Linked DNA regions of Sphaerotilus microaerophilus. The main gene of each other region encodes a partner of the protein of the gene in region 2 in a complex. Links are inferred from orthologs where the notes say so. Each region holds a gene or a part of one and is shown on either strand. Other genes may lie near its edges. The genes, in order: NGK70_RS19830 and NGK70_RS14185.

Evidence for each region.
Region 1: the proteins of NGK70_RS14185 (region 2) and NGK70_RS19830 are in contact, whole or in part, in a cryo-EM structure (PDB 9GE8), measured with the Escherichia coli proteins. The link is inferred for Sphaerotilus microaerophilus from one-to-one orthologs.

What each region holds. Positions count from the first base shown.
Region 1 is NZ_AP025730.1:4,644,590-4,654,002, reverse strand. What follows is about bases 5,376-8,542. They hold NGK70_RS19830 (ABC transporter permease), read right to left. Parts: upstream 8,207-8,542; coding sequence 5,576-8,206; downstream 5,376-5,575. Other genes in these bases: NGK70_RS19825 (dioxygenase family protein), read left to right, coding at 8,305-8,542; NGK70_RS19835 (chemotaxis protein CheW), read left to right, coding at 5,376-5,556. Also shown: NGK70_RS19855 (hypothetical protein), read left to right, coding at 1-275; NGK70_RS19850 (response regulator), read left to right, coding at 346-708; NGK70_RS19845 (chemotaxis protein CheW), read left to right, coding at 848-3,076; NGK70_RS19840 (methyl-accepting chemotaxis protein), read left to right, coding at 3,128-4,849; more of NGK70_RS19835, read left to right, coding at 5,008-5,375; more of NGK70_RS19825, read left to right, coding at 8,543-9,129; NGK70_RS19820 (Nif3-like dinuclear metal center hexameric protein), read right to left, coding at 9,194-9,413.
Region 2 is NZ_AP025730.1:3,280,243-3,289,418, reverse strand. Bases 3,913-6,842 are described here. They hold NGK70_RS14185 (arylesterase), read right to left. Parts: upstream 5,774-6,842; coding sequence 5,051-5,773; downstream 3,913-5,050. Other genes in these bases: rlmB (23S rRNA (guanosine(2251)-2'-O)-methyltransferase RlmB), read left to right, coding at 6,574-6,842; NGK70_RS14180 (ABC transporter ATP-binding protein), read left to right, coding at 5,772-6,554; NGK70_RS14190 (hypothetical protein), read right to left, coding at 4,547-5,041. In the rest of the region: NGK70_RS14210 (hypothetical protein), read left to right, coding at 1-915; NGK70_RS14205 (SOS response-associated peptidase), read left to right, coding at 1,013-1,942; NGK70_RS14200 (hypothetical protein), read left to right, coding at 2,131-2,793; NGK70_RS14195 (endonuclease domain-containing protein), read right to left, coding at 2,976-3,374; more of rlmB, read left to right, coding at 6,843-7,404; upp (uracil phosphoribosyltransferase), read left to right, coding at 7,444-8,067; NGK70_RS14165 (hypothetical protein), read left to right, coding at 8,099-8,467; NGK70_RS14160 (chromate transporter), read right to left, coding at 8,498-9,034; NGK70_RS14155 (chromate transporter), read right to left, coding at 9,085-9,176. UniProt on the Escherichia coli protein: TesA is a multifunctional esterase that can act as a thioesterase, lysophospholipase and protease.

The DNA.
Region 1 (9,413 bases), 1.4 Mb from region 2 along the record:
TGCACCAGGGTGCGGTCTTGCCGCATCTGGACACCGGCGCATTGCACGAGGCGATGCAGAGCATGGCCGGCGCGGTGACGGCGCTGCAGTTCCAGGACATGGCCTCGCAGCTGATTGCGCACACCCACCGTCGCCTGCGCGCCTGCGCCGACCAGATCGCCTGCGAGGCGATGGGTCAGGACCCCGAAGGCGAGGCGGTGATCGAGCAGGCCCCGCTGCGTCCCAACCCGGTGACGCAGGACGAGATGGACGCCGGCTCGATCGAGCTTTTCTAGTTCCGCCTCAAGCAACCGACCCACGCCGCCGATATTCCCCCGGCAAATCAGAATCCCCCCGGAGAGCGCAATGCATTCAATTCTTGCTGTCGACGACTCGGCCTCCATGCGTCAGATGGTTTCCTTCACTCTCAAGAGCGCCGGCTACAACGTCGTTGAGGCGGTGGATGGCCAGGACGCCTGGGAGAAGGCCGGTGGCCGCACCTTCGACCTGGTGCTGACCGACCAGAACATGCCTCGCATGGACGGCATCAGCCTGACCAAGAAGCTGCGCGAGACCTCGCAGTTCAAGGCCACCCCGATCCTGATCCTGACCACGGAGTCCAGCGACCAGATGAAGCAGGCGGGGCGCTCTGCCGGAGCCACCGGCTGGCTGGTCAAGCCCTTCGACCCGACCAAGCTGCTCGAAGTCATCAAGAAAGTGATCCGCTGAGCCGGCTGCTCGCGCTGCCCCGCTGCAGTGCGCCCGCAGGGCTGCACGCCAGGGGCCGTGTCGCGAGCGTTTCAGCCGCCTGCTGGTTGCATGCCACCTGCTCACCCGCCGCTCACCAGGATTCCAAGGGGTCTTTGCCATGGCCGACATGATGTCCGACAGTTCCGCCTCCTCCGGGGCGGGTATCGATCTGAGCCAGTTCTACCAGGTCTTCTTCGAAGAAGCCGGCGAGAACCTGCAGCGCATGGAGCAGCTGCTGCTGGAGCTGAACGTCGCGGCGGCGGATGACGAGGAGCTCAACGCCATCTTCCGCTGTGCCCACTCGATCAAGGGCGGCGCCGCCACCTTCGGCTTTGCCGACGTGGCCGAGCTGACCCACGAGATGGAGACCCTGCTGGACAAGCTGCGCCGCCACGAGCTGCAGCCGCACGTGCGCATGGTCGACGTGCTGCTGGGTGCGGGCGATGCGCTGCGCGCCCAGCTGGAGCGCCACCAGGGCTCGGGCCGCGAGCTGGTTGATACCACCGAGCTGCTGATCCACATCCGTTCGCTGGCCAGCGGCGAGGTGCCAGCTGCAGCGGATGTGTCCACCGTCGCTGCGGCGCCGTCGGCGGCCTCGCAGACTGCGGTGGTGCCTGCACAAGCGGTGCCCGGCCGGCGTGAGCTCGAACTGCGGGTCGGTCCGCTCAAGGACGTCTCGCTGGCCGACAACCTGCAGGAGCTGTTCAAGGAGATCCCGGACCTGGGCAGCATCGAGCCGCTCGACATGGGGCGCCCCATCGACGGCATGCGCCGCTTCAAGGTGGTCACCACCAGCAGCGATGCCGAGCTGATCGACCTGTTCACCTTCCACGTCGCCCGCGAGCAGGTGCAGCTGCAGCCGCTCGGCCCGGGCTACGGGTTCTATCCCGGCAATCCGGGGGTGCCGCCCGAGGAGGTTGGCCAGGCTGCGGGCGTGCCCACCCCGGCCGTGCCGGCCAAGGCCGCGGCCGATCCGGGCTATGGCTTCTTCGACGACGCGCCGGGCGCACCGGCCACGGCCATGACGTCCGACGGGGTTGCAGCGGCGCTGCCGCCGGCACCGGCGGCGGCCCCCGTGCCAGCCGTGGCGCCGGCAGCGCCCGTCGCCGCGCCAGCGCCACGTGCCGAGGCGGCCCGCTCCGCCCCAGCCGTGCGCAATGACAAGGCCAGCACCGGCGGCCTCGACTCCACCACCATCCGCGTGGCGGTGGAAAAGGTCGACCAGCTGATCAACCTGGTGGGCGAGCTGGTGATCACCCAGGCCATGCTGGCGCAAAACAGCCGCGACCTCGACCCGGTGGTCTACCAGCAGCTGGTGGCCGGGCTGAACGACCTCGACCGCAACACCCGCGACCTGCAGGAAGCGGTGATGTCGATCCGCATGATCCCGATGTCGACGGTGTTCAACCGCTTTCCCCGCATGCTGCGCGACCTGGCCAGCAAGCTGGGCAAGAAGGTGGAGCTGGTCACTCAGGGCGAGGCCACCGAGCTGGACAAGGGCCTGATCGAGAAGATCACCGACCCGCTGACGCACCTGGTGCGCAATTCCTGCGACCACGGCGTCGAGATGCCCGACGAACGCCTCGCCAAGGGCAAGCCGGACGTGGGCACGATCACGCTGTCGGCCTCGCACCAGGGCGGCTCGATCGTCATCGAGGTGCGCGACGACGGCAAGGGTCTGTCGCGCGAGAAGCTCCTGAACAAGGCGCGCGAACGCGGCCTGGACGCCCCCGATTCGATGAGTGACCAGGACGTCTGGGGGCTCATCTTCGCGCCCGGCTTCTCCACCGCGGAGGTGGTGACCGACGTGTCCGGCCGGGGCGTGGGCATGGACGTGGTGAAGAAGAACATCACCTCGCTGGGCGGCTCGGTGGAGATCGACTCCGCCGAAGGCTACGGCATGAGTGTCAAGGTGCGGCTGCCGCTGACGCTGGCGATCATGGACGGCATGAGCGTGGGCGTGGGCGACGAGGTCTACATCCTGCCGCTGGCCTCGGTGGTCGAGAGCTTCCAGGTCACCGACAAGACCATCAAGACCATCGGCGGCACGGGCCGCGTGGTGCAGGTGCGCGAGGAGTACATGCCGGTGATCGAGCTGGAGCGGGTGTTCGACGTGCCGCGCTTCGACTTCGAGCGGGTCTCCTCGATCATGGTCGTGGTGGAGGCCGAGGGCGGGCGCGTGGCTCTGCTGGTCGATGAGCTGCTCGGCCAGCAGCAGGTGGTGGTCAAGAACCTCGAAGCCAACTACCGCAAGGTGACGGATGTGTCCGGCGCCACCATCATGGGCGATGGCCGCGTCGCGCTGATCCTGGACACCGGCTCGCTGGTGCGCCGCTCGCGTCACTGACGCTGACTTCGCAGGCGGCGCCCTGTCGCCGTCCTGCGCCGGGGAGACGCCATGAGCCCGATGAACCTGCTGCGGTCGTTCACGATCCGCTTGCGCATGCTGGGCGCCATCGCGATGGTGCTCTGTCTTCTCGCCCTGGTCGGCGGAACGGCTCTGTGGGGACTGAATGAGGTCACGGCCGGCGCGTCCCGTCACATGGAGTCGACCCACGGCAGCACGGTGATCTTGGCGGGCCTGCGTACCGCCTTGGGAAATGTGCGCCGGTATGAGAAGGATTTGCTGATCAACTACGACAGTGCCGAGCAGCAACGAGCCTATCGCCCGAAGTGGCAGGCTGCGGTCGCGCAGGTCCTGGACAGTGCGCATCGATTGGAAGGTGCCGAGGCGGCCGGCAGGGGTGATCCGGCGCGCAAGATCAGCAGCTTGATGACCCAGTATGCCGACAAGGCGAAGCCGGTTTTTCAGGCGGTCGAGATCGGTGGCTTCAACGACGCGCCGGCGGCAAACCAGGCGATGGCTTCTGCCAAGGATCTGGTCCGTGACGTGGACGCGCAGGTCGAGATCCTGGCGTCGGCTCTCGATGCGGAGACGCTTGCGGCGGTCCGCGTGCAGGAGCGGACGGTGCAAATGGCCTGGTGGTCGCTCGCCGCGGCACTCGCGGTGGCGTTCATCCTGGTGGCCCCACTCACGCTGATGAACTCGCGCAGCATCGTCGAGCCGGTCAGGCGGGCCGAGGCCACCGCGCTGGCGATTGCGCGGGGCGATCTGACCCGCCAGATCGTCGTCACCGGCCGCGACGAGTGCTCTCACCTGCTGGCGGCGCTGGCAGAGATGCAGGGGGCGCTGGCGGGCATGGTCGGCAACATCCGCCAGACCACCGAGGCCATCGGCACCGCCAGCAGCGAGATCGCCAGTGGCAACCAGGACCTGTCCAGCCGTACCGAGCAGACGGCCGGCTCGCTGCAGCAAACCGCCAGCTCCATGGAGCAGCTCACCACCACCGTGCGGCAGACGGCGGATTCCGCCCGCGCGGCCAACCAGCTCGCCAGCGCCGCGGCCGAGGCCGCCCAGCGGGGCGGGCAGGTGATGGCCCAGGTGGTTGACAACATGGAGCAGATCAGCGGCTCCAGCCGCAAGATCGGCGAGATCATCGGCGTGATCGACAGCATCGCCTTCCAGACCAACATCCTGGCGCTCAACGCGGCGGTGGAAGCCGCGCGTGCTGGCGAGCAGGGCCGTGGCTTTGCGGTGGTGGCTGGCGAGGTGCGCAGCCTGGCGCAGCGCAGCGCCGATGCGGCGCGCGAGATCAAGGGCCTGATCGCTGCCAGCGTCGAGACCGTGGACAGTGGCGGGCGGCTGGTCCACGCTGCCGGGACCACCATCGGTGCCTTGGTTGCCGATGTGCAGCGGGTCAATCACATCATCGGCGAGATCACCTCGGCGGCGAGCGAGCAGAGCGTCGAGCTGGGCCACGTCAACGGCGCGGTCACCCAGCTCGACCAGATGACGCAGCAGAACGCGGCGCTGGTCGAGCAGAGTGCCGCCGCGGCAGAGAGCCTGCGCGAGCAGTCCCGGCGCCTGACCGAGGTCGTGGCGGCCTTCCACGTGGCCGGTGGTCACGCGGAGCCAGCCCGTGCGCAGCCGGCCCCTGCACAGGCAGCGCGTGCGGCGGCGGCCCCCGCGCCGAAGCCTCCCCGCGCCCAGCCTGCCGTGCCAACCCAGGCCGCCGCAACCCAGGTCGCGACGGCAGGCGACGACTGGACCACCTTCTGAATCCTGCCGCCTACTGAATCCCCGGTGCCTGCCGATAACCCTCCTGCGGGGCTCGGCCAGCGCACCGGCTGCCAGCGGCCGAACCTGCCCGTTCTGCCTTCCCCGCGTCCACCGCGTTCCCAGCGTTCACTGCCTTCCCTGTTCGACAGGAGTCCCCCATGAGCATCGTCCAGGACCGGCCGCGCAGCGCGCTCGCCGAACAATCCCTCGCGTCCTACGGTCGTCAGTCGGCCAACGCCGCCCGCGGTGCCGCTGCCAGTGCGGGTGAGTTCCTCACCTTCCGCCTGGGCGGCGAGGAGTACGGGGTCGACATCCTCAAGGTGCAGGAGATCCGCTCCTACGAGGCACCCACGCGCATTGCCAACTCACCGGCCTTCCTGAAGGGGGTGGTGGACCTGCGCGGCGTGATCGTGCCGATCATCGACCTGCGCCTGAAGCTGGGCTGCGACAGCGCCGAGCTGAACGCCATGACCGTGGTCATCGTGCTGAACATGCGTGGGCGGGTCATCGGCGCGGTGGTTGATGCCGTGTCGGACGTGATCCAGCTCGACGCGGCGCTGGTGCAGCCTGCCCCGGCGATGAATGCCCTGGTCGACACCCGCTACATCCGCGGCATCGCCAACGTCGCCGAGCGCATGCTGATCCTGGTGGACATCGAGTCGGTGCTGACCGGCGACGAGCTCGGCGCGCTCGACGCCAGCTTCTGATCCGCCCCTGCCCGCGGCGCTAGTCCGCCGCGCGGCGCAGCGTTTCGACCACCGGGCGCTGCAGCAGCTCGCGCAGGCTCCACCAGCCGGCCCCCAGCGCCAGCAGCGCACCGGCGGCCGTGCCGGCCAGCGGCACCCACAGCGGCGCGTTCCAGTCGAAGTTGAACACCTGGCGCGCCAGTGCCCAGCCCACGCCCATCGCGGCAGCGCTGGCCAGCAGGCCGGCCAGGGCCCCCACCGACAGCAGCTCCGCGCGCTGCACCTGCGCCAGCAGTCGGCTGCCCGCGCCCATCGCCCGCAGCAGCGCGAATTCGCGCGCGCGCGCCTCACGGCTGGCGCTCACCGCCGCGAACAGCACCAGCAGACCGGCCGCCAGCGTGAAGGCAAACAGAAACTCCACCGCCTGCACCACCTGGTCCAGTACCCGCTGCACCTGGGCGATCTGCGCGGACACGTCCACGCTGGTGATGTTCGGGTACTGCCGCGCCAGCGTGGCGTCGAAGCCGCGTTGGCCCGCACCGTCGGGCGCGCGGAAGGCCGCGATGTAGGTCACCGGCAGGTCCGTCATCCGGGCGCGCGGGAACAGCACGAAGAAGTTGACCCGCATCGAGGCCCAGTCCACCTTGCGCAGGCTGCTGATACGGCCCTCCACCGGGCTGCCGGCGATGTCGAAGCGCAGCCGGTCGCCCAGCTTCAGCCCCAGGGTCTGCGCCAGGCCCTCCTCGACGCTGAGGGCGTCCGCCTCGTCGGCCTGCCAGCGCCCCGCCACCACCTGGTTGTGCGCCGGCAGCGCGGCATCGTGGCTGAGGTTGAACTCGCGGTCGACCAGCCGTTTGGCGCGGTCGGCGGCGTAGTCCTCCAGCTTCACCTCGCGGCCGTTCACCGCCACCAGCCGGCCGCGGATCATCGGGTACCAGTCGTAGCGAGCCACGCCCGCGTCGCGCAGCGTGGCGCGGAAGGCCTCGCCCTGCTCGGGCAGCACGTTGATGACGAAGCGGTCCGGTGCGTCCGGCGGCGTCGCCGCCCGCCAGCTGCGGACCAGATCGGTGCGCAGCATCACCAGCAGGACGAGCGCCATCATGCCCACCGCCAGGGCGCTGACCTGCAGCACGACCAGCCCCGGGCGTGCCGCCAGCTGGCGCTTGGCCAGCGTCAGCCAGCGTGGCGCGCCCACCTCGGGCACCAGGCGGCGCAGCAGGTGCACGGCCAGCCAGCCACTGCCGGCAAAGAACAGCCAGGCGGCGGCAAAGCCGCCCACGGCGATGCCGCCCAGCTTCAGGTCGGCAGCGGCCAGCATCAGCAGTCCGGCAAAGCCGGCGATGCCGGTGGCCAGCACCAGCAGCGAGGCGGCGCGGGGCTCGCCCAGGTCGCGCCGGATCACCCGCAGCGCCGGCACGCTGGCGAGCTGCAGCACCGGCGGCAGACCGAAGGCGGCCAGCAGGATCAGCCCGACGCCACCACCCAGCGCCGCCGGCCACGCAGTCGGCGCCGGCAGCTGGGCGTCGATCAACCCGGCCAGCAGCCAGACGAAGCCCTGGTGCACCACCAGGCCCAGCAGCACCCCCAGGGCGCTGGCGAGCAGCCCGACCCAGAGCAGCTCCAGCGCATAGGTGGCAGCGATGCGCCGCTGCGGCTGGCCGAGCACGCGCAGCATGGCGCAGGCGTCCAGGTGGCGCAGCGCAAAGCCGCGCGCGGCAATGCCCACGGCCACGGCGGCCAGCAGCGCAGCCAGCACGGCCACCAGCTGCAGGAACTGGCCGGCGCGGTCCAGCGTCTGGCGCATTTCCGGGCGGGCACTGTCGAGCGATTCGACGCGCGCGCCGCGTACCCGCTCGCGCTGCAGCGCCTCCTCGGCCCAGCTGACGTAGCCCTTCACCGCGGTGCTGGCGCCACGCCCGTCGTACGCTGCCACCGCCAGACGCCAGGTCACGCGGCTGGCCGGCTGGATCAGCCGGGTGGCGTCCAGGTCGGCGGTGTGCATCAGCACCCGCGGGGCAAAGTTCATGAAGCCGGCGCCCCGGTCGGGCTCCACCCGCAGCACGGCGGCCACGCGCAGCCCCGCCTCGCCCAGCATCAGCGTGTCGCCCAGGCGCAGTTGCAGCGCATCGAGCACCGCGGCATCGACCCAGACGCTGCCGGGTGCCGGGCCCTGGGCAACCTCGCGGTGGGCCGAGGCGGCCCCACTTGGTGTGGCACCTTGCGCAGTGGCCGGCGCATCGCTGATGCGCAGCGCGCCGCGCAGCGGATAGCCGGCGCTGGCCGCCTTGACCGCCACCAGCAGGGTGCGCTCGCCACGTTCCTCGGGCGCGCGCGCCATGCTCGGGAAGCTCGCCGTGACCGCCTGCTTCAGCCCCATCTGCGCAGCGGTGCGCGCAAAGTCAGGCGGCAGAGGCTGGTCGCTCGCCACCACCGCGTCGCCGCCGAGCAGCGAGCGTGCGTCGCGGGCCAGGCCACCCTGCAGGCGGTCGGAGAAAAAACCCACCGAGCTGAGCGCGGCGACCGCCAGGATCACCGCCAGTCCGATCAGGCGCAGCTCGCCGGCGCGGAAGTCGCGCAGCAGCTGGCGCCAGGCCAGGCGGAGGACGGAAGGGGGGCGATCGGCGCGGGTGGCGGGGCGCGGCAGGGCCGGGCTCAGGGGCGTGGCAGACATGGCCGCCAAGGTACACCATGCGCGGTGACAGCGCCGAATGGAGCGTGCAAAGCCGCCGAATGTCGCCTCAGGGTCGGCGTGTTGCAATGTCAATCATCATGAACGTCCTGCCCACCCTCTACCTCTCCCACGGCTCGCCGATGATCGCGATCGAGCGTTCGCCGGCCAGTGACTTCCTCGACGGGCTCGGTGCGCGCATCGAGCGCGAGTTTGGCCGTCCGCGCGCTGCGCTGGTCGTCTCGCCGCACACCGCGACGCGCCGCCCGGTGGTGCTGGCCGAGCGCAAGCACGGGGCGATCCACGACTTCGGCGGCTTCCCGGCCGAGCTCTACGAACAGCAGTACGACGCCCAGGGCGACCCGCAGCTGGCGGTCGATGTGGCGCGGCGGCTGACCGAGGCGGGCATCGCCACCGAAGCGGTGGCCGCTGGCGGCCTGGACCATGGCATCTGGACGCTGCTCAAGCGCATGTGGCCCGCCGCCGAGGTGCCGGTGGTGCCGCTGTCGCTGGTGCCGAACTGGACGCCGCGCCAGCAGTGGGCCATCGGCGCGGCCCTGGCCCCGCTGGCCGCCGAGGGCGTGCTGATCATCGGCAGCGGCGCGATGACGCACAACCTGCGGCGCTTCTTTGGCCACCGCGGGGCCGTGGAGCGGTCGGTCGAGCCCGATGTGGCGGCCTTCCGCGACTGGGTGGTCGAGCGCGGCGCGGCGCGCGACTGGGAGGCGCTGTGGGACTACCGCCGCCAGGCGCCCCACGCGGCCGAGCAGCACCCCACCGACGAGCACTGGCTGCCCTTCTACGTGGCGGCCGGAGCGGGCGGTGCCGACCACGCCGCGCTGCGCATCCATGACAGCGTCGACGCCGGCCTGCTGGCGATGGACGGCTTTGCCTTCGGCCCGGCCGCGACGCAGCTCGCTGCCTGATCGACCGGCCTGATCGACCCGCCTGATCGACCCGCCTGATCGACCCGCCGCGTCGGCACCCTGCTCAGGCCGGGTTGTCGATGTCGATGTGCTGGTGCGCCAGCCCGAAGTGCTGCGCCAGATGGGCGCCGAGCGCCTCGGCGCCGTAGCGCTCGGTGGCGTGGTGGCCGCAGGCCAGGTAGGCCACGCCGGTCTCGCGGGCGTAGTGCGCCTGCGGTTCGGAGATCTCGCCGGTCAGGTAGACGTCCGCCCCCGCCGCGATGGCCGACTCGAACCAGCCCTGC
Region 2 (9,176 bases):
TACGGTCTCGGCACTTTGCGCGGCGATCGCGCATTGCTCGAAGTGGTCGCGCGAACTGCGATCGAAGTGCTTGCCGAGTCTTCGGTCACCGGAACACGGGCAAACGTCGGCGTTTGGATGGCGAGTTCACTGGACCGCGCGCAGGCGAAGCTCGGCTTTCGTATCGTCCATCAAGGTCGAGTAGTTCACCGCGGCGCCATTCGAGGCACGGACTTGACTTGGAGTGAACGCGACCTTGCCGTCGTCGGCGTTGGCAGTATCGAGGTTCCAGCCGGCTCCGTCGTTCAGTGCATCGCATCATACGCTGGCGAGGCTCACCACGTTCAGTGGCGCGCTGATCCCACATCCTTCCTGAACCCCCGGGGCGCCATCCTCTCGCTGGTCGATCCCTCGGGCTCGCTGACACAGACCTACCTGCACCCCGAGATGCCGCCAAGAGGCAAGGCAGCCGACGACTTTGAGGCAGCGATTGCCTGGCTGCTTTGGGCACTGGGTTTCTCCGTCGCATCTTTCGGGACGCACGCCAAGACGCGCGACACCTTTGATGTCATTGCGACGACGTCGCACGGGGATTTCTTGGTGGTGGAGTGCACACTGGGTCTGCTGCGCGCGGAAGGAAAACTATCGAGGCTGGCGGCTCGAACAGTCAATGTGCGAGATTCGCTGGCCGCATCCAACATGAAGCATCTGCGGGTGCTGCCGGTCATCGTCACCGCCATGACGGGCGAACAGGTTGCTGCGGATGCCGGGCCAGCGGCTGATCTGGGTGTATTGGTCATCACGCGCGAGGATCTCGACGAAGTGCAGAACGAGCTCGTACGGTTCCCCGACGCAGACTCGTTATTTGAACGAGGTCTTCGCGCCGTGCAGGACCGCCAGTCTGCGCGCAAGGCGCAAGACGGCACGGACCGATAGAGTGATACACAGGGAGCTGCCGATGCGACTTGATCCAAGAACACTGGATCGACTGATTCACGCCGCCCGCCGGTTTGAGAGGATCGAGCAGCGATTCGTGGAGTTCAGCGATGCACGCGACTGGTTCAAGTGCCCGCAGTGTCTGTTGGGTCCAGTGACGGTGGAGCAAGGCGAAGACTTGCGCTGCGTGATCGCGTCGTTCGGCACAACCACCGTGGCGAGGTGGTCCATCGAGGGTTCGATCCACACCGGCACCCGTTCCCCACCCGCACAGGTCTTCAGCTTCGACCTGCAGGACCAGGGTTTCCGCGAAGCGCGGCCAGATTGGCATGGACAGCGCGCGGCCGCTAGAGTCACGCGCATGTGCACCCGCTACATCACCCCCGAGCAGGCGGCCATCGAGCGCTTCTGGCACATCGGCGCGCGCAACCAGCCGCGATGGTGGGCGCATGACATGTTCCCGGCCTACGCCGGCCCATTTCTCCGCGCTGCCCGTGACACCGTTGCGCCCGGGCGCGAGCTGGTGGTCGGCCAGTGGGCCCTGATCCCTTGGTTCGCCAAGGAGCGCAAGCTCAAGTACCCCACCTGCAACGCCCGGTCGGAAGAGCTGGCCCAGAAGGCCAGCTACAAGCACCCCTGGGCGCGTGGACAGCGCTGCGTCATCCCGGCGGCCGCCTTCTTCGAGCCCTGCTGGGAGACGGGCAGGCACGTGCCATGGCGCTTCACTCGCGCAGATGGCGAGCCCTGGAGCCTGGCCGGGCTGTGGAGCACCTGGACCGATCCGGCCACGGGCGAGCTGGTCGAGTCCTACACCATGCTCACCCTGAACGCCGATGCCCACCCGCTGATGGCGCGGATGCACAAGCCCGACCCCAAGCGGCCGGCCCACCTGCAGGACAAGCGGTCGGTGGTGCCGATCGAGCCTGAGGACGTGGACACCTGGCTGCACGCGCCCCTGGAACAGGCGGCCCAGCTGGTGCGGCTGGCATCGGCCGAGCTGTTCGTGGCCGAGCCTGCGCCGACCTGAATGGCACCGGTGGCCGCGTCTGGGAACAGCGGCTGCAGGTTCCTGGTGCCCCCAACCCAAAAGGGGGTCCGGCGCTGCGGAACATTCACGCCCGCTTCCCCCTTTCGAGTGACCCCCCGCGCCGCCAGGGCTCAGCAAGATGGCTGGGCATCACGGTGATGCGACTTGATTCGATGGGGGAATTCATCATGCTTCAGCCGAAGTTGATTCTTGGCCTGGAACGGCGCAGCGACCCGGATTTGCTCGCCTACGGCGGCGCAGCGGTGACTGCGATGAAGGAGAACCCGGTGTTTCCTCAGCCCTGGGGCGACGCCACACCCAGCTGGGATCAGCTGGATTTGGCCTACCAGGGGTACCGGGACGCCTACTACGCAGCGTTGACGCACGACTCGCAGAAGATCGCGGTGCGCAAGGAAACGCGGCGCAGCTTCGTCGAGCTGCTGAAGCGCCTGGCCGCTTACGTGGAGTTCACGGCCAACGGCGATGTGGCCAAACTGGGCAGCACCGGCTTCGAGCTCAGGCAGGAGCAGGCGCGCGCCTCGAATGGCAATGGTGCGCTGCCGGGGCCGATGGCTGGCCTGCGCGGTGCACCGACCGAACACACCGGGCGGATCGAGCTGCATGCCAACCGCGCCGAGGGTGCGCTGGGCTACGAGGTGCAGACCGCGTCCACCGACCCGAGCAGCGTGAGTACTGAAGCCTCGGTCTGGTCGCACGTGCAGACGGTGTTTTCGGTACAGCGCTTCACTGTCGATGACTTGAGGCCCGGCTTCGTCTGGGTGCGCATGCGCGGGGTCAACAACCGGGGTTCCGGACCCTGGACGAGCCCGCTGCGGGTGCTGGTGACCTGAGAGGCTGAGCGGGGGCGAGGGCGGGAGGAGGGCAGGGGGGCAGGGTCACTGGCCAGCGCTGCCTTGCCGGCGGAGTCGCCGGTGTGGCTCATGTGTCCGAAGTTGCCGACATGGGTGAAATCGAACGGCAGGGCCGACGCGGCGACTGCCAGGCCAGCCATCAGCGGAAAGTGACGGCACAGTCAGCGTGAGTGACCCAGGCAACGGCTTGAATCCCAGGTCACGGCGCCCTGCGGGTCAGGAAACATCTGCTGCATCAAGAAGCCCATGACAGCGGCCATGTCCTGCTTCACGTCCTTGTCCAGGATATGGACCACATGCAGGCCCAGCCCCGCCAGAAAGGCGTCGCGTTGTGCGTCATAGTCCGCCTTGTCGTCGTGACTGCTGCCATCCACCTCGACGACGGTGTTCTTCTCGGCGCAGAAGAAGTCCACGATGTAGTTGCCAATGATCTTCTGCCGGTCGAAATCCAGCCCCTTGAACTGCCCCTTCCTGAGCTGATTCCAGAGCAGCACTTCGGACAGATTGCCCGCCTTGCGCAATGCCTTGGCCCGTTCCTTCAACCGAGGGTTGAACGGCAACGACCGATAGTTCCGGGTGAACCTGGAACCGTCCCCATTCCCCTCCTCCGGAGGGGTGCCCCGCAGGGGCGGGGTGGTTGCATTCAAGTCTCGTTGTGCCATCGTGAACCACCCCGTCAGGCTTCGCCTGCCACCCCTCCAACGGAGGGGAATCAATGCTGCGTTGCCTGCCCCTGGCGGCCGGCGTCTCCATTCCCCTCCTCCGGAGGGGTGCCCCGCAGGGGCGGGGTGGTTGCGTTCAAGTCTCGTTGTGCCATCGTGAACCACCCCGTCAGGCTTCGCCTGCCACCCCTCCAACGGAGGGGAATCAATGCTGCGTTGCCTGCCCCTGGCGGCCGGCGTCTCCATTCCCCTCCTCCGGAGGGGTGCCCCGCAGGGGCGGGGTGGTTGCATTCAAGTCTCGTTGTGACATCGTGAATCACCCCGTCAGGCTTCGCCTGCCACCCCTCCAACGGAGGGGAATCAATGCTGCGTTGCCTGCCCCTGGCGGCCGGCGTCTCCATTCCCCTCCTCCGGAGGGGTGCCCCGCAGGGGCGGGGTGGTTGCATTCAAGTCTCGTTGTGACATCGTGAATCACCCCGTCAGGCTTCGCCTGCCACCCCTCCAACGGAGGGGAATCAATGCTGCGTTGCCTGCCCCTGGCGGCCGGCGTCCCCATTCCCCTCCTCCGGAGGGGTGCCCCGCAGGGGCGGGGTGGTTGCATTCAAGTCTCGTTGTGCCATCGTGAACCACCCCGTCAGGCTTCGCCTGCCACCCCTCCAACGGAGGGGAATCAATGCTGCGTTGCCTGCCCCTGGCGGCCGGCGTCTCCATTCCCCTCCTCCGGAGGGGTGCCCCGCAGGGGCGGGGTGGTTGCATTCAAGTCTCGTTGTGCCATCGTGAACCACCCCGTCAGGCTTCGCCTGCCACCCCTTCAACGGAGGGGAATCAATGCTGCGTTGCCTGCCCCTGGCGGCCGGCGTCTCCATTCCCCTCCTCCGGAGGGGTGCCCCGCAGGGGCGGGGTGGTTGCATTCAAGTCTCGTTGTGCCATCGTGAACCACCCCGTCAGGCTTCGCCTGCCACCCCTCCAACGGAGGGGAATCAATGCTGCGTTGCCTGCCCCTGGCGGCCGGCGTCTCCATTCCCCTCCTCCGGAGGGGTGTCCCGCAGGGGCGGGGTGGTTGCTGAACCTCACCTGTCCGATCGTCCCGGTGGCTGACAGCCGCCCTCCAGCCACGCTGCGGCGCTGGCACGCGTCAGCTTGAAGCTGGGCGGCACGCGCACTTCGGCGATCGTGTCGCCCCAGGCGCCGCGTGCGCTGAGCAGCGCGTAGGGGTGCTCCTCGTCGGGCACGATGTCGATCATCACCACCACCGATCCATCCGTGCCGGTCAGCGTGAACTCCTTGTGCAGCTCGGCGTGCCGCTGCTGCTCGTGGCGGCGCAGCACCTCGCCCGCCGTCTTGACCAGGGTGTTGAAGGCGGCCTGATCGAGCGGCTTGGGGTTCTTCTTGTCGCGCCCCATGGTCCAGGGGCCGACCAGGGCCGGCTCGGCTTCGCCGGCCTTGTACATCGCGACGGCCCAGCCGTCGTCGTCGTTGTTCTTGATGACCTGGGCGGTCCAGCCGTTGTCACGCCAGCGGCGTGGCTCGTGGATGGCTTCGTTGTCGGGGCTTTCGGTGGGCATGGTCAGGCTCTATCCCTTCGCGCCAGGCTGCTTCAGCCAGGGCAGCAGCACCGGCCAGACGTTGGCGAGGATGCGCGGATGCGCCGCCTCGTTGGGGTGGATGCGGTCGGCCTGGAACCAGCGCATCGGGTCGGCATCGTCAGCCACGCCGGCCAGCAGGAAGGGCAGCAGGGCGGCTGACTCCTGTTTGGCGACCTGGGGGAACAGGGCCTGGAAGTCCCGCGTATAGCCCGGCCCGTAGTTGGGCGGCACCTGCATGCCGATGAGCATGACCTTGGCGCCGGCGGCCTTGGCCTGTTGGGCCATGGCGGCCAGGTTGGCGCGGGTCATCTCCAGGGGCAGGCCGCGCAGGGCGTCGTTGCCGCCGAGCTCGATCACCACGTGGGTGGGGCGATGCTGGGCGAGCAGGGCGGCCAGGCGCGAGCGCCCCCCGGAGGTGGTGTCGCCGCTGATGCTGGCGTTGACCACCTCGGTGCCGGGCAGTTCGGCCTTCAGGCGCTGGTCGGCCAGGGCCACCCAGCCGCTGCCGCGGCGCAGGCCGTATTCGGCCGAGAGGCTGTCGCCGACCACCAGCAGGCGTCGTTTCGGTGAGGGGGCCGCGGTCGTGGTCGGGGTCGAAGCGGCACAAGCCATGCCGGCGGCGCCGGCCAGCCCGAGCAGGATAAAGTGCCGCCGGTCGACACTGACACCAACACCTACGCAGCCGGCGCGCTGCCAGGGCTGCAAACGCATGGGCAAGAACATCATTGAAGTCAAGGGCGTGACCAAGCAGGTCCGCGATGCCACGGGGGTGCTGACGATTCTGCACGAGATCGAATTCAGCCTCGCCGAGCGCGAGTCGGTGGCGATCGTCGGCGCCTCGGGCTCCGGCAAGAGCACGCTGCTGTCCATCCTGGCGGGGCTGGACCTGCCGACCAGCGGCCAGGTCCGGCTGGCGGGGGTGGACCTGTTCACGCTGGACGAGGACGCCCGCGCTGCGGTGCGGGGCGAGCGCGTGGGCTTCGTGTTCCAGAGCTTCCAGCTGATGGGCCACCTGAGCGCACTGGAGAACGTGATGCTGCCGCTGGAGCTGCGCGGGGACCGCCAGGCCCGCCGCCTGGCCACCGAGATGCTGCAGCGCGTCGGCCTGGGCGAGCGCCTGGGGCATTACCCGCGCCTGCTGTCGGGCGGCGAACAGCAGCGCGTGGCGCTGGCGCGCGCCTTCGTGCTGCGCCCGGCGGTGCTCTTTGCCGACGAGCCCACCGGCAGCCTCGACCATGCCACCGGCGAGGCGGTGATGCAGCTGATGTTCGACCTCAACCGCGAGGTGGGCACCACGCTGGTGCTGGTGACCCACGACCCGGCAATCGCCTCCCGTTGCGACCGCCAGATCCGCATCGAGGCGGGGCGGATCACCGCCGACGTGGCCGTCCGCGCCCCTGGCGGCGATGCCGCTGCGGCCCTGGCCGGCGGTGCCGCCACTGATGCCGCTGCTGATGCCTCCGCCGTTGCCGCCACCGCGGCAGCCGCTTGAATTCCTGATCGGACCCCTGATGCCTGCCAACCTGCTGTTCGGCTTCCATGCCCTGACCGTGCGCCTGAAGATCGCGCCGCAAACCGTGCGCGAGCTGTACTTCGACCCGTCGCGGCGTGACGCCCGCATGCGCCACTTCGTCGAGCGCGCCCGCGCCGCCGGCGCCACGCTGGTGGAGAGCGACGACGCCCGCCTGTGCAAGCTGGCCCACTCGCCGCGCCACCAGGGCGTGGCCGCGCGGGTGGACCCGCTGCCGCAGCGCCACTCGATCGACGAGCTGCTGGAGGAGCTGGAGGCCGTGGGCGGCGTGCCGCTGCTGCTGCTGCTCGACGGCGTGACCGACCCGCACAACCTCGGCGCCTGCCTGCGCGTGGCCGATGGCGCGGGCGTGCAGGCGGTGATCGCGCCGCAGAAGAACGCCGCGGGCATCAACGCCACCGTCGCCAAGGTGGCCAGCGGCGCGGCCGAGACGGTGCCCTATTTCATGGTGCCGAACCTGGCGCGCACGATGGGCGAACTCAAGGAGCGCGACCTGCGCCTGATCGGCGCCAGCGACGACGCCGAGGCGTCGATCTACGACGTGGACCTCACCGGCCCTGTGGCCCTGGTGCTGGGCGCCGAGGGCGACGGCATGCGCCAGCTCACCCGCCAGACCTGCGACCAGCTGGTGCACATCCCGATGAGCGGCGCGGTGGAGAGCCTGAACGTCTCGGTGGCCACCGCGGTGTGCCTGTACGAGGCGCTGCGCCAGCGCCGGGCGGCGGCGCAGGAAGCAGAGGATGCGCAGGAGCAGGAGCCTGTGGAGCCCGAGGAGGCTGACGCAGATCGTGAAAACGACACACCCGGCTGAGTACACTGCGGGCGTTGCCACGCACCGCCGTCACGCCCGATGCCCGTCCTCGCCGTTCCTCACCCCCTGATTCGCCACAAGGTCGGCCTCCTGCGCGAGGAAGGCTCGACCAAGAAGTTCCGCGAGCTGACCGGCGAGATCGCCCGGCTGCTGGTCTACGAGGCCACGGCCGACTTCCCGCTGGAGCCGGCCACGGTCACCGGCTGGTGCGGCGAAATTCCGGTGGAGCGCATCGCCGGTCGCAAGGTCACGCTGGTGCCGATCCTGCGGGCCGGCCTGGGCATGCTCGATGGCGCGCTGGACATGATCCCGAACGCGAAGGTCAGCGTGGTGGGCGTGGCGCGCAACCACGAGACGCTGCAGCCCGAGCCCTATGTGGACCGCTTCGTCGGCCACCTGGACGAGCGCACCGCGCTGATCCTGGACCCGATGCTGGCCACCGGGGGTTCGATGATCGCCACCGTCGACATGCTCAAGGCGCGGGGCTGCCGCGACATCCGCGCGCTGGTGCTGGTGGCAGCGCCCGAAGGCATTGCCGCGCTGGAGAAGGCCCACCCCGACGTGCGCTGCTGGACGGCCGCCATCGACAGCCACCTCAATGCCGACGGCTACATCCTGCCCGGCCTGGGGGACGCGGGCGACCGCATCTTCGGCACCCGCTGAGCCGCGCCGCCGACTGACAAGGATCCACTTGATGAAGACCTCCCTGAGCCCACGTCGCCTTGGCGCCACCTGCACGCTACTGGCCGGCGCCGCCTTGCTGGCCTTGGCCGGCTGCACCCAGGAAACCCAGAACGAGATCCGCCGCGGCATCCAGAACTGGACCGGCACCAACGGCGTGCTGGAGATCTACGCGGGGGACAAGGTGGTCAAGCGCTTCGTCAAGATCGACAAGATCAGCACCGCCTACGGCACCGACGACACCAATCCGCGCCCGTATCGCTACGGCTACGGCATCCTGGACGAGAACCTCAACGGCACGGCCGACGACGGTGAGAAGCGGGTCTACTTTGAGATCAGCGACTACTCGACGCCCTACGTCTTCCACGAAAGCCCGCGCTGAGCCCCAGGCCGGCGCGACATCGATCTCGGCTCAGACCCAGCCGGCCGCGCCAACCAGCGCGCCCAGGCCGATCAGCCACATCGGACTGACCTGGGTGCGCAGCATCACCAGCAGCGTGAGGCCCAGCAGCAGCCAGGCGCTCCACTGGTGGCGCACGGGCGTGGCCAGCACCCAGCCGGTCGACCAGAGCAGGCCGATGGTCAGCGGCGCCAGACCGGCGGTGAAGGCGCGCACGCCGAGCCGCTCGCGCCGGCTGCCCAGCCAGCGTGAGGCCGCGAAGGCCAGCGTGGAGCTGGGGATCAGGATGCCGGCCATCGTGGCGACCATGCCGGCCAGGCCGGCCACGTTCCAGCCCAGCACGGCGACGAAGAGGATGTTCGGCCCCGGCGCGGCCTGCGCCAGGCCGATCGAGGCGCTGAACTGCGCATCGCTCAGCCAGCCGTGCTCCTGCACCAGGTAGCGCTGCATGTCCGGCGCGGTGGTGATCGCGCCGCCCACCGCCAGCATGGACAGCAGCAGGAAGTGGCCGAACAGGCCGAACAGCGCTGCCGTATCCATGCCGTGCATGCCCAGCACTGCCGACCAGCGCGACAGGTCGAGGAGGGCGTCGAGCGCGCTCATCGCGGCCCCTTGGCCGCGCCACGCCGCAGTACCCAGGCCACGTGCAGCATGGCCACGCCGCCCAGGCCCAGCACCACGGCAGCCATCG